Linked DNA regions of Myxococcus xanthus. The protein of the gene in region 2 binds, or shares a complex with, the protein of the main gene of each other region. Links are inferred from orthologs where the notes say so. Each region holds a gene or a part of one and is shown on either strand. Other genes may lie near its edges.

Region 1 (7,436 bases), 170 kb from region 2 along the record:
CGCGTCTTCCTGGAGCAGGGCAAGAAGAAGATGACGCTGGACGCCCGGCCGTCGGACTCCATCGCCATGGCGCTCACCAGCCATGCCCGCATCCGCGTCACCCGCAAGGTGCTGACGCTGGCCGGCATCACCCGCGAGGAGATCGAGGGCCTCCAGCAGGAAGGCCCCGGCGTGGGCGGCAGCGGGCCGCTGGACGCGCCCGGCTTCCCTGCCCCGGGTGCCCCGAGCGAGCCGCCTATCGACATGGACATGCGGGGCCTGCCGCCGGGCCACTCGATGCCCAAGGCGCCGCTGGGCACGGGCAAGGAAATCGAGCTCTAGGTCCTGACGCGGAGCACTTGCAAGAAAGCCCGGCCCCCCCTCCCAGGGATGCCGGGCTTTCTCTCTCTGCCATCGAGAGCGCAAAGGCTCCGCGGCGCCTGGTGAGAGGCCCGCGTTGGCAGAAGAGTTAGTCTCGTGGGCGCAAGGCTGTCAAGCCGGGCACCCCGCCGCCTAGGATGCGCGGCCCTATGCGCAAGGCGAAAATCATCTGCACCCTGGGCCCCGCTTCGGACTCGCCCGAGGTCATCGAAGGGCTCATCCGCGCGGGCATGAACATGGCGCGGCTGAACTTCTCGCACGGCACGCACGAGGAGCACCGCCGCCGGGTGGAAACCATCCGCAAGGTCGCGAAGCGCCTGGGCACGCCGGTGGCCATCCTCCAGGACATCCAGGGGCCGAAGATCCGCCTGGGCCGCTTCGAAGGGGGCCAGCTGCTGGTGAAGCAGGGCCAGTCCGTCACGGTGACGACGCGCAACGTCCTGGGCCAGGACGGCGTCATCCCCACCCCCATCAAGACGCTGGTGAAGGACGTGGCCAAGGGCCACGAAATCCTCCTGGATGACGGGCGCGTGCGGCTGCGGGTGCTGCGCGTCCAAGGGCAGGACGTGCAGTGCCGCGTGGAGGTGGGCGGTGTGCTCAAGAATCACAAGGGCCTCAACCTGCCCGGCTCGCCCATGTCGGTGCCCACGATTACCCGCAAGGACGCGGTGGACCTGGCCTTTGGCCAGGAGGTGGGCGTGGACTACGTGGCGCTGTCCTTCGTCCGCACGCCCGAGGACATCAAGAAGGCGCGCGCGCACGTGGCGAAGCTGAAGACGCCCCTCATCGCGAAGATTGAAAAGCCCCAGGCGGTGGAGCGCGTGGAGGAGATTGCCGCCGTGGCGGACGGCATCATGGTGGCGCGTGGCGACCTGGGTGTGGAGATGCCCCTGGAGCGCCTGCCCGCCATCCAGAAGCGCATGGTGAGCGCGGTGAACCGCATGGGCGGGCTCGTCATCGTCGCCACGGAGATGCTGGAGAGCATGGTGGCCAACGCGCGCCCCACCCGCGCCGAGGTGTCCGACGTGGCCAACGCCATCCTCGACGGCGCGGACGCCGTCATGCTGTCCGGCGAGACGGCCGCGGGCAATTACCCCATCGAAGCGGCGTCCACCATGGCGTGCATCGTGGAGGAGACGGAGCGCGGCGTGGTGAAGCACCAGCACCACTCCCCCTTCGAGCGTTCCGAGGATTTGGGCACCGGCGTGGCCGCGGCGGCCGTGGCGGCGGCGACACAGCTGGGCATTGGCACCATCGTCGCCTACACGGAGAGCGGCCACACCGCGCGCCTCATCTCCGAGTTCCGGCCCCGCGCGCGCATCATCGCCCTCACGCCGAGCGAGACGGCCGTGAATCGCATGGCGCTCTACTGGGGCGTGACGGGCCTGCAGGTGGCGCGCGTCTCCACCACGGACGCCATGCTCAGCCAGGTGCGCCAGTTGTGCCGGAAGGAGAAGATCGGCGCGCCCGGTACGCCCGTGGTGGTGGTGGCCGGGGTCCCACTCAACGTCCCGGGCAACACCAACCTGATGAGCATCCACCGCATCTGAGCGGGCCAGCGGGGCCCCGGGACATGCCGTCACCGGGGCGCTCCGCGGCCAGCGGGCTCAGAGGACCTTCTGCTCGAAGTCGTAGATCTTCTCGACGGCGAGCTGCCGGTAGCGCTCCATGTTGAGCGCACGGCGGGCGCACTCCCACACCAGCTCGTTGGGCGTACGATCCGGCTCCTTCTTCTTTCGGCGCTTCACCTCCGCCTTGATGGCCTTCACGGCCATGCGGGGGTGGTAGCAGAACGCGGAGGAGAACAGCAGGTGCCCACCGAAGGGGATGAGGCGCGCCTCGATGATGTCCCCCGTCTCCAGGCCCGCGACGTGGCGGCGCTCCGTCACGTCGAAGTCCTTGCCCGAGTACAGCTCGCGCAGACGGACCTCGCCCTTGCCCAGCTTGCGGACCTCGAAGAGACCATGGACCGTCTCCGTGAAGCTCCGGAAGGCGTTGGCCTCCTCGGGCGCGGAACCGGCCAGGCGCTGCTCGTAGAACTCCGTGGCCGGCGTCTTGTTCGTCAGCGGCGGGACGCGGTCATAGAGGTAGAAGTCCAGGAAGGACGCCATCCGCAGTTCGAAGAGCTTGTCGTCCTCGAAGACCTCGCCCGTCAGACGGAAGTACTCCGCCTTGGCCTGGAGCAGGTCCTCCTTGCGCGACTCGGCACTGCCAAAGGCGATGAGCTGATCCAGATACGGCTGATAGGAGAGCGGTGACAGCGACGAGGTCATATTCGGTGGCGCCATCCTACCCCGCCATCAGCTTCGCGAACCTGTCGAAGAGATAGCGCGCGTCATGGGGGCCGGGCGAGGCCTCGGGGTGGTACTGCACGCTGAAGGCCCGCGCGTCCGGAACAGCCAGACCCTCCACCGTGCCGTCGTTGAGGTTGATGTGCGTCACGACGGCCAGGCCCTTGAGGCTGGCGTCATCCACGGCGAAGCCGTGGTTCTGCGCGGTGATTTCCACCTTGCCCGTCGTGAGGTCCTTCACCGGCTGGTTTCCGCCCCGGTGGCCAAACTTCATCTTGTACGTCCGGCCGCCCAGGGCCAGCGCCATGATTTGATGCCCCAGGCAGATGCCGAACACCGGCACCTTGCCCAGCAGCGCCGCCACGGTGCGGTCCGCGCCCTTCACCGCCGCCGGATCTCCAGGGCCGTTGGCCAGGAAGACGCCGTTCGGCTTGCGCGCCAGCACCTCTTCCGCCGTGGTGGTGGCCGGCACCACCGTCACGCGGCAGCCCACGTCCACCAGGAAGTGCAGCATCGACTTCTTCAGGCCGTAGTCGTAGGCCACCACGTCGAAGCGGGGCTCGGCCGGCACCCGCACCTCTCCCAAGCCGGTGAAGACGTCCGGCGAGGGCTGGGTGAAGGTGTAGGCCTCCTTCGTGGACACGCCCGTGGCCAGGTCCAGGCCCTCCATGCCGCGCGCGGAGCGGGCACGCTCCACCAGGGCAGAGGGGGACTGGCCCTCGCTGGAGATGACGCCCATCTGCGCGCCGTGCGTGCGCAGGTGGCGCACCAGGCGGCGGGTGTCGATGCCCTCGATGCCGGCCACTCCGTTGCGCTTCAGGTACGCGTCCAGCGACTCCTTCGCGCGCCAGTTGGACGGCTGCTCGCTGAGGGCGCGCACCACCATGCCCACCGCGTGCACCCGGGCGCCCTCCTCGTCCTCCGGGTTGGCGCCGACGTTGCCAATCTCCGGGTACGACATGGTGACAATCTGGCCCACGTACGAGGGGTCCGTGAGGACCTCCTGGTAACCGTACATGGTCGTGTTGAACACCACTTCACCCACCGTTTCGCCCACCGCGCCAAACGCACGGCCTTCGAACGTGGTGCCATCCGCCAGGGCGAGCACTGCCCGCTTTGTCATCACCGCGACTCCTTGCTCTGGCCGACCTGGCCCTTGTCGAACACCTTGTGGCCCGCGACCCACGTCTGGATAACGAGCCCCTTCTGCTTCCGGCCATGGAACGGTGTATTCCGGCTGCGGGAATGGAACTGGTGGGCGTCCACCGTCCACTCCGCGTCCGGGTCCACCACCGTGACGTCCGCCGGCGCCCCAGGCGCCAGGTGACCGCCCGGCAGGCCGAACGCCTTCGCGGGCCCGTGCGTCAGCAGCTCCACCGCGCGGTTCGCGGTGAGCACGCCCGCATGCACCAGCTCCAGCGTCAGCCCCAGGGCCGTCTCCAGCCCCACGATGCCGTTGATGCCCTTCTCGAACTCCACCTGCTTGTCCAACACGCCGTGCGGCGCGTGGTCCGTGGCGATGGCGTCCACCGTCCCGTCCACCAGCGCCTCGCGCAGGGCCTGCACGTCGGTGTCCGCGCGCAGCGGCGGGGCCATCTTCGCGTGGGTGTCGTAGTCCCCCACGGCACGGTCATCCAGGATGAAGTGGTGCGGCGCCACCTCGCAGGTGACGCGCAGACCGCTGCGCTTGGCCTCGCGGATGAGCCGCACGCTGCCCTCGCAGGACACGTGCGCCACGTGCAGCCGGCCCTTCGTCTCCTCCAGCAGCACCAGATCTCGCGCCACCATCGCCACCTCCGCGGAAGCAGGGATGCCGCGCAGCCCCAGCCGCGTGGAGGTGGTGCCCTCATGCATGGCCCCACCCGCGGACAGCGTCAGGTCCTCCTCGTGGACCATGACGGGCACGTCGAACTGGGTGGCGTACTGGAGCGTGCGCCGCATCAGCGACGCGTTCATCACCGGGCGGCCGTCGTCGGTGATGGCCACGCAGCCGGCGGACACGAGCTCGCCCATCTCCGCCAGCTCCTCGCCCTTGAGGCCCTTGGTGATGGCCCCGGCGGGATAGACGTGGCACAGGCCCGCGGCGCGGGCGCGGTTCAGCACCAGCTCCGTCACCATGGCGTTGTCGTTGACCACCTTGGTGTTGGGCATGGCCACCACGGCGGTGAAACCACCCGCCACGGCGGCGCGGCAGCCGGTGAGGACCGTCTCCTTGCCCTCCTCGCCCGGCTCGCGCAGGTGGACGTGCAGGTCGATGAAGCCCGGCAGCACCCACTTGCCGGTGGCATCCACCACCTCGGCGCTGGAGGGCACTGGCAGCAGGGTCTCCGACACCTCCACCACCTTGCCGTCGCGGACCAGCACGTCGCGGACGCCGTCCACCCCGTTGCGAGGGTCGATGACACGCCCCCGTCTGAAGAGCACCGTGGAGCTCATGCCGTACACACCTCCAAGATGGCCCGCCGCACGGCGACGCCGTTGGACACCTGCTCCAGGATGACGCTGCGGGCGCCATCCGCCACCGCCGGCGCCAGCTCCACGCCCCGGTTGATGGGGCCCGGGTGCATCACCACCGCGCCCGCCTTCATCCGCTCCTCTCGGGCCGCGTTGAGGCCGAACAGCCGTGCATATTCACGCGTGGACGGCAGGAACGCCTGCTCCTGGCGCTCCAGTTGGACGCGCAGGCACATCACCGCGTCCGCGCGAGGGAGCGCCGCGTCCAGGTTGTGCGTCACCTCCGCGCCCAGCGACTCCAGCCCCGGCGGTATCAGCGTGGGCGGGCCGCACATCACCACCCGGGCGCCCAGCGCCTTGAGGCAGTGCAGGTTGGAGCGGGCCACGCGGCTGTGCAGCACGTCCCCTACGATGAGCACCGTGCGCCCGTCCAGCGAGCCCCAGCGCTGGCGCAGCGTGAAGGCGTCCAGCAGCGCCTGGGAGGGATGCTCGTGCGTGCCGTCACCCGCGTTGATGACGGCGCACTTCACGTGCTTCGCCACCAGGTGCGGCGCTCCTGACGAGCGGTGACGCATGACGATGGCCACCGGCCCCGTCGCCTCGATGTTGCGGGCGGTGTCCAGCAGCGTCTCACCCTTGGATACCGAGGAGCCGGTGTGCGTCCAGTTGAGCACACTGGCCCCCAGCCCCTTCGCCGCCATGTGGAACGACGTTCGGGTCCGGGTGGAGTCCTCGAAGAAGAGGTTCGCCACCACCTTGCCGCGAAGCAGGTGGGTGGTGTCGGGAGCGCCGGGGAGGTGTGCCTTCGCCCGGTCGAGCAGTGACTCCAGCTCGTCCCGGCGCCAGCCTTCGATTCCAAGCAGGTGTCTCATGGCCGGGGGCGCCGCGTACCCCGGGGCGTGCGGCACGTCAAGCGTCGTGCGCGGTGCGCCGGCCTGCCTGCTTCCAGCGAACGCCTCAACGGACCGGTTCGAAGAACCGATCCACGCGGAGGCCCGTGCCACCGAACAGGCCGTGCAGCAGCCCGTGGTAGCCCAGCGACAGCCACACCACCATCGCCTTGCCCTTGATGTGGCCGTAGGGGACGTACTCCGCCTTGCCGTACCCCGTGACGCCCAGGCCGTGGCGGCTGTCCGCGCTGTTGTCCCGGTTGTCACCCACGGCGAAGACATGTCCCGGAGGGACCTCGTAGGGGCCCTCCCGGCGCGGCATGCGCGGCAGCGTCTGTAGCGCGGAATGCGCCACGCCGGACAGGTTCTCCTCGTAGAGGGTCTCCTGCTGGTCGTACCAGCGCCCGTCGTCGGTGATGTTGTGGACGGTGAACTCGTTGGAGACGAGCTCGCGCTTCTGCGGCTGGCCGTTGATGTGGATGACGCCGTTGATGAACTCCACCACGTCGCCCGGCACGCCGACCACGCGCTTGATGTAGTCCACCGACTCGTTCACCGGGTTGTTGAAGACGATGACGTCTCCACGCTCCGGCGGCCGGACGATGACGAACGGCACGAAGTTGAGGAACGGGACGCGCACGCCGTAGATGAACTTGTTGACGAAGACCTGGTCGCCAATCTCCAGCGTGGGCAGCATGGAGCCGGAGGGGATTCGGTACGGCTCCACGATGAAGGTGCGGAACACCAGCGCCACCAGCAGCGCCTTGCCGAACCCACCCAGGAAGTCCATGGCGGACTGCTTGCGGAACGCACCCAGGTGCTGCGCGGTGAGCGCCTCCAGCCCCTTCACCTCGGTGCGCAACTGCTCCGCGTCACCCGCCGCGGAGGCCTGCTCCACGCGCAGCGCCTGCTCGGCGATGCGGTCCAGCACCGGCCCCGCCACCTTCGCGCTCACGCCGGGCTTGCGGAGGATGCGCTCGTTCTCCTCCAACAGCTCGTTCGCCTCGTGGCGCACGCCGCGCAGCGCCTTCTCCTTGGGGGAGACGTTGCGCCACACCAGCAGGGCCACGAAGTAGAGGACCAGCAACAGCCCCAGCCCCTTCATCACCGGCTGGGCCCACGCGGCGGAAGCGCGCGAGTACTCGATGATCACCGTATACGGCACGTACAGCAGCGCCAGGATGATCAACGGAGCCCAGAGGCTGGTGAGGCGCTCGCGCCACACCAGCACACGGTGGGCGCGAAGCATCTCCGGCGTGCGGCGGGCCGACATCGCCTCGGAGAGCTTCGCGGGAGGGGTGGCGGAAGGCATGGCCGCGTTCATGGACTACTGCTCCGACTTGAGGACCGCGAGGAAGGCCTCCTGCGGAATCTCCACCGTTCCGACCTGCTTCATGCGCTTCTTGCCCTCCTTCTGCTTCTCCAGGAGCTTGCGCTTGCG
Region 2 (5,194 bases):
CGAGGCGACGCGCTCCAGGTGCCGCCGCTGTCCCCTACCGCGCTCAACGCCGAGGGACTGTCCGACGTCTTCGTGAACTACATGCGCAACTGGCGCGGCTTCGTGACGGACCAACCGGCCTGAGGCGGCCCCGAAACGCAGACGGCCCCACTCCCAGGAGGAGCGGGGCCGCATGACTCACGTCAAATGAGCGCTGCGGTTCAGCGCCGGGTGCCCGGGGGCGCCGCGGTGATGCCCAGGTACTCCTGGAGCGGCTTCACTTCCAGCTCCGTGCGCTTGAGCGACTCCAGCGCGCCCACCGCCATCCGCGCCGCCTGCACCGTCGTGTAGTACGGCACCGAGTGCATCAGCGACTCGCGGCGGATGGAGAAGCTGTCGGCGATCTCCTGCTTGCCGAAGGTGGTGTTGATGACCAGCACGATTTCGCCGTCGACGATCTTGTCGACGATGTTCGGGCGGCCCTCCTTCACCTTCTGCACCACCTGCGCCTCGATGCCCTTCGTCGCCAGGTAGGTGTGCGTACCGGAGGTGACGATGAGCGAGAAGCCCATGCTCCGCAGGCGCCGCGCCAGGTCCACCACCGCCGGCTTGTCGTCATCCTTGACGGAGATGAACACCTTGCCGCTCTTGGGCAGCTTCACGCCCGCGGCGAGCTGGCTCTTGGCGAAGGCGGACGCGTAGTCGTTCGCCAGGCCCATCACCTCGCCGGTGGACTTCATCTCCGGCCCGAGGATGACGTCCACGCCCGCGAAGCGCGCGAAGGGGAACACGCTCTCCTTCACCGCCACGTGCTTGAACTCCGGCTCATGCGTGGCGCCCAGCTCCTTGAGCGTCTTGCCCACCATGCAGAGCGCGGCGATCTTCGCCATCGCCACGCCGGTGGCCTTGGAGATGAAGGGCACCGTGCGGCTCGCGCGCGGATTCACTTCCAGGATGTAGATGGTCTTCCCCTGGATGGCGAACTGCACGTTCATCAGGCCCACCACGCCCAGCTCGCGCGCCAGGGCGATGGCCTGGTCCTTCATCCGCTCCACCAGGTCCGGCGACAGCGAGTGCGGCGGCAGCGTGGCCGCGGCGTCACCGGAGTGCACGCCCGCCTCCTGGATGTGCTCCAGCACGCCGCCAATCATCACCGCGCCGGTGCGGTCCGCCACCAGGTCCAGGTCCACCTCGATGGCTTCCTTCAGGAAGCGGTCGATGAGCACCGGGTGCTCGGGCGAAGCGCTCACCGCCTCGCGCATGTACCGCTCCAGGCTGGACACGTCGTAGACGGTCTCCATGGCCCGGCCGCCCAGCACGTAGGAGGGCCGCACCATGACGGGGTAACCGATGCGCTCGGCCACCTTGAAGGCCTCCGCGTGGCTGCGCGCGACGCCGTTCTCCGGCTGCTTCAGGCCCAGCTTCTCGATGAGCTTGGAGAAGCGCTCACGGTCCTCCGCGCGGTCGATGGCGTCCGGCGGCGTACCCAGGATGGGCAGGCCCGCCTTCTCCAGCGGCACGGAGATGCGCAGCGGCGTCTGGCCGCCGAACTGGACGATGGCGCCCACCGGCTTCTCGCGCTGGGACACCTCGAGCACGTCCTCGATGGTCAGCGGCTCGAAGTAGAGGCGGTCCGACGTGTCGTAGTCGGTGGACACCGTCTCCGGGTTGCAGTTGACCATCACCGTCTCGTAGCCAGCCTCGCGCAGGGCGAAGGCCGCGTGGACGCAGGCGTAGTCGAACTCGATGCCCTGGCCGATGCGGATGGGGCCGCTGCCCAGGATGAGGACCTTCTGACGGTCCGTGGGGGGCGCCTCGTCCTCCTCCTCATAGGTGGAGTACAGGTAGGGCGTGTACGCCTCGAACTCCGCGGCGCAGGTGTCCACCCGCTTGAAGACGGGCCGGATGCTGCGCGCGTGCCGGTGCGCCCGCACCTCTTCCTCCGGGTAGCCCAGCAGCTTGCCCAGGTACTTGTCGGAGAAGCCGTGCGCCTTGGCCTGCCGGAGCACCTCGTCCGGGAGCTGGTCCAGGCGGCCGTACTCCTGCAGCGACTGCGCCTCGTTCACCAGCATCTGGATGTAGCGCAGGAACCACGGGTCGATGGCGGACAGCGCGTGCACGTCCTCCACCGTCAGGCCCTCGCGGAAGGCCTGGGCCACGAACCAGGGACGCTCCGGGCGAGGGATGCGCAGCGCCTCGCGCAGCACCTTCTCCCGCTCCTCCTTCTCCGCCGGCAGCTCCGGGGACTCCAGGCCCACGCGGCCCAGCTCCATGGAGCGCAGCGCCTTCATGTACGCCTCCGGGAAGGTGCGGCCAATGGCCATCACCTCGCCCACCGAGCGCATGCTCGTGGTCAGCGTCCGGTCCGCGTGCGGGAACTTCTCGAAGTTGAAGCGCGGCACCTTCACCACCACGTAGTCCAGCGTCGGCTCGAAGGAGGCCGGCGTGTCGCGGGTGATGTCGTTGCGCAGCTCATCCAGCGTGTAGCCCAGCGCCAGCTTCGCGGCGATCTTCGCGATGGGGTAGCCCGTCGCCTTCGACGCCAGCGCGCTGGAGCGCGACACGCGCGGGTTCATCTCGATGACGACCATGCGGCCGTCCTTCGGGTGGATGCCGAACTGGATGTTGGAGCCACCCGTATCGACGCCAATCTCCCGGATGATGGCCAGCGACGCCTGCCGCATCCGCTGGTACTCGCGGTCCGTCAGCGTCTGCGCGGGCGCCACGGTGATGGAGTCACCGGTGTGCACGCCCATGGGGTCCAGGTTTTCAATGGAGCAGACGATGATGACATTGTCCGCCGTGTCGCGGACCACCTCGAGCTCGTACTCCTTCCAGCCCAGCACGCTCTCCTCCACCAGGATGGTGGTGGTGGGGCTGGCCTTCAGGCCCGAGCGGCAGATGGTCTCGAACTCCTCGCGGTTGTACGCGATGCCACCGCCGGTGCCACCCAGCGTGAAGGACGGGCGGATGATGGCCGGGAAGCCGATGTCCTCCACCAGATTCATCGCCTGGTCCAGCGTCGTCGCGTAGCCGCTCTTGGGCAGGGCCACGCCAATCTTCTGCATGGCCGCCTTGAAGAGCTGGCGGTCCTCGGCCTTGTTGATGGCGTCCAGGGACGCGCCGATGAGGCGCACGCCGTACTTCTCCAGGATGCCCTGCTCCGCCAGGGCCTTGGCGAGGTTGAGCGCCGTCTGGCCACCCATGGTGGGAAGGAGTGAGTCCGGCCGCTCCGAGGCGAGGATGCGCTCCGCCGCCTCCACCGTAATCGGTTCGATGTAGGTGCGATGCGCGAACTCAGGGTCCGTCATCACGGTGGCGGGGTTGCTGTTGAGCAGCACCACCTCCACGCCTTCATCCCGGAGCGCCTTGATGGCTTGTGTACCGGAGTAGTCGAACTCGACGGCTTGCCCGATGACAATCGGACCCGAGCCAATCACCAGAACCTTGCGGATATCGGTACGCTTGGGCATCGGGGCGCCCCCATACCAACCTCCGCCCCCACATGCGAGGACTGTGTTGAAGCCGCCCGCTCGCACGGACGCCGGGCCCCACCCGCTGTCCTCTGCTAGGCTCGGCGGCCCACGGAGGTTCCATGCGCCACTGGTCCCTGGCACTGCTCGTTTCGCTCGCGTCACCCGCCCTCGCCCAGGATGCCGCCGCCCCCGCGCCCGAAAGCGCCCAGCCCCCACCACCCGAGGTGAAGGCCCCCACACCCGCGGAGCCCACGCCCGAGGCGGAGCCCAAGAAGACCGAGGCCCCCGCGACGCCTCCGGCCGCAGAAGCGCCCGCTGTGCCGGCTCCCTCTGAGGCACCCGCCAAGAAGGCAAGCACCGCCGCCAAGAAGTCGGCAGCCGCCGCCCAGCCGACCCGCGCGGCGCCCACACCGCCCCCTGCGGACGCACCGCCGGTCGACCTGCCCCCCGGGCTTGCCGACTTCAAGCGCGACCCCATCCCGGACGCGCCGCCGCTGTCGCCCGAGGAGCAGATCCGCAGGGACATCCAGGCGGACGCTCGCTTCCTCTTCCAGTCCCTGCTGACGGGGGACGTACGCACCGCCTCGAACGAGCTGCTCTACCCGTTCAGCCTGGAGGCGGAGCGCTACGCCACGCCGGAGGAGCTGGTTTCGGCGTGGGTGAAGCAGCTGCGGCTGAAGCGCACGGACCTCATCACCCTCTATGACGTGGAGGTGATGCCGCTGGAGGCCATGGAGAAGAAGTACGGCAAGGCGCCGGCGCGGCTGGGGTTGGACCTGCGCAACCCCAAGGACGTGTGGACGGCCGTGGGCAACCTCTCCGGCCGCCCCGCCGTCCTCGTCTACCGCCAGTACCGCGACGAGTTCCGCGCCTTCGCCTACACGGACTGAGCGGTCAGCTCAGGGCCTTGACCAGCTCACCCAGGCGGGCAAGGCCCTTCTGCAGCACCTCACGCGAGGTGACGAAGCTCATGCGCACGTAGCCGTCCGCGCCGAACGGCTCGCCGGGCACGGCGGCGACGCGGAAGTCGTCGAGGAGGATTTCCGACAGCTGCATCGCGGACGTCACCGGCTTGCCCTTGTACGACCGGCCCAGCAGGCCCCGCACGTCCGCGAAGGCGTAGAAGGCGCCCTCGGGCATCCGGCAGCGCACGCCGTCCAGCGCGTTCAGTCCCGCGACGAAGAAGTCACGGCGCTCGCGGTACTCCTTCACCATGTTGGTGATGGTGTCCGGCGGTCCCTGCAACGCCGCCAACGCCGCCTTCTGGCCAATGGACGAGGCGTTGGAGGTGGACTGGTCCTGCACCATCTGCATGGCGGCCACCAACGGCTTGGGCCCGGCGATGTAGCCCAGGCGCCAGCCCGTCATGGAGTACGCCTTGCTCATGCCGTTCACGACCACCAGCCGCGGCACCAGGTCCGGCGCCACGTCGCTGATGCCCAGGCGTTCATCGGTGTAGAGCAGCTTCTCGTAGATGTCATCCGTGACGATGAGGCAGTCGTGGGGCCGCAGCACCTCCGCGATGCGCTCCAGCGCCGCGCGCGAATAGACGGCGCCGGTGGGATTGCCCGGGCTGTTGATGATGACGGCGCGCGTGCGCGGCGTGAGCGCGCGGCGGATGGCGTCCGGGTCCGGCGCGAAGCCGTCCTCCTCACGCGTGGGGACGATGACGGGCGTGGCGCCCGCCAGCCGCACCATGTCCGGGTAGCTGACCCAGAAGGGCGCGAAGATGATGACCT

Evidence for each region.
Region 1: the proteins of carB (region 2) and carA are in contact, whole or in part, in a solved structure (PDB 1KEE), measured with the Escherichia coli proteins. The link is inferred for Myxococcus xanthus from one-to-one orthologs.

Annotation. Positions count from the first base shown.
Region 1 is NZ_CP017174.1:4,134,616-4,142,051, reverse strand. What follows is about bases 1,713-4,711. They hold carA (glutamine-hydrolyzing carbamoyl-phosphate synthase small subunit), read right to left. Parts: upstream 3,775-4,711; coding sequence 2,650-3,774; downstream 1,713-2,649. Other genes in these bases: BHS09_RS17625 (dihydroorotase), read right to left, coding at 3,774-4,711; BHS09_RS17635 (DUF7986 domain-containing protein), read right to left, coding at 1,968-2,633; pyk (pyruvate kinase), read left to right, coding at 1,713-1,910. In the rest of the region: BHS09_RS17645 (bifunctional nuclease family protein), read left to right, coding at 1-321; more of pyk, read left to right, coding at 510-1,712; more of BHS09_RS17625, read right to left, coding at 4,712-5,087; BHS09_RS17620 (aspartate carbamoyltransferase catalytic subunit), read right to left, coding at 5,084-5,977; lepB (signal peptidase I), read right to left, coding at 6,063-7,319. UniProt on the Escherichia coli protein: Small subunit of the glutamine-dependent carbamoyl phosphate synthetase (CPSase).
Region 2 is NZ_CP017174.1:3,964,724-3,969,917, reverse strand. What follows is about bases 1-3,826. They hold carB (carbamoyl-phosphate synthase large subunit), read right to left. Parts: upstream 3,453-3,826; coding sequence 201-3,452; downstream 1-200. Other genes in these bases: BHS09_RS16895 (hypothetical protein), read left to right, coding at 3,575-3,826; BHS09_RS16905 (NADH:flavin oxidoreductase), read left to right, coding at 1-123. In the rest of the region: more of BHS09_RS16895, read left to right, coding at 3,827-4,345; BHS09_RS16890 (pyridoxal phosphate-dependent aminotransferase), read right to left, coding at 4,350-5,194. UniProt on the Escherichia coli protein: Large subunit of the glutamine-dependent carbamoyl phosphate synthetase (CPSase).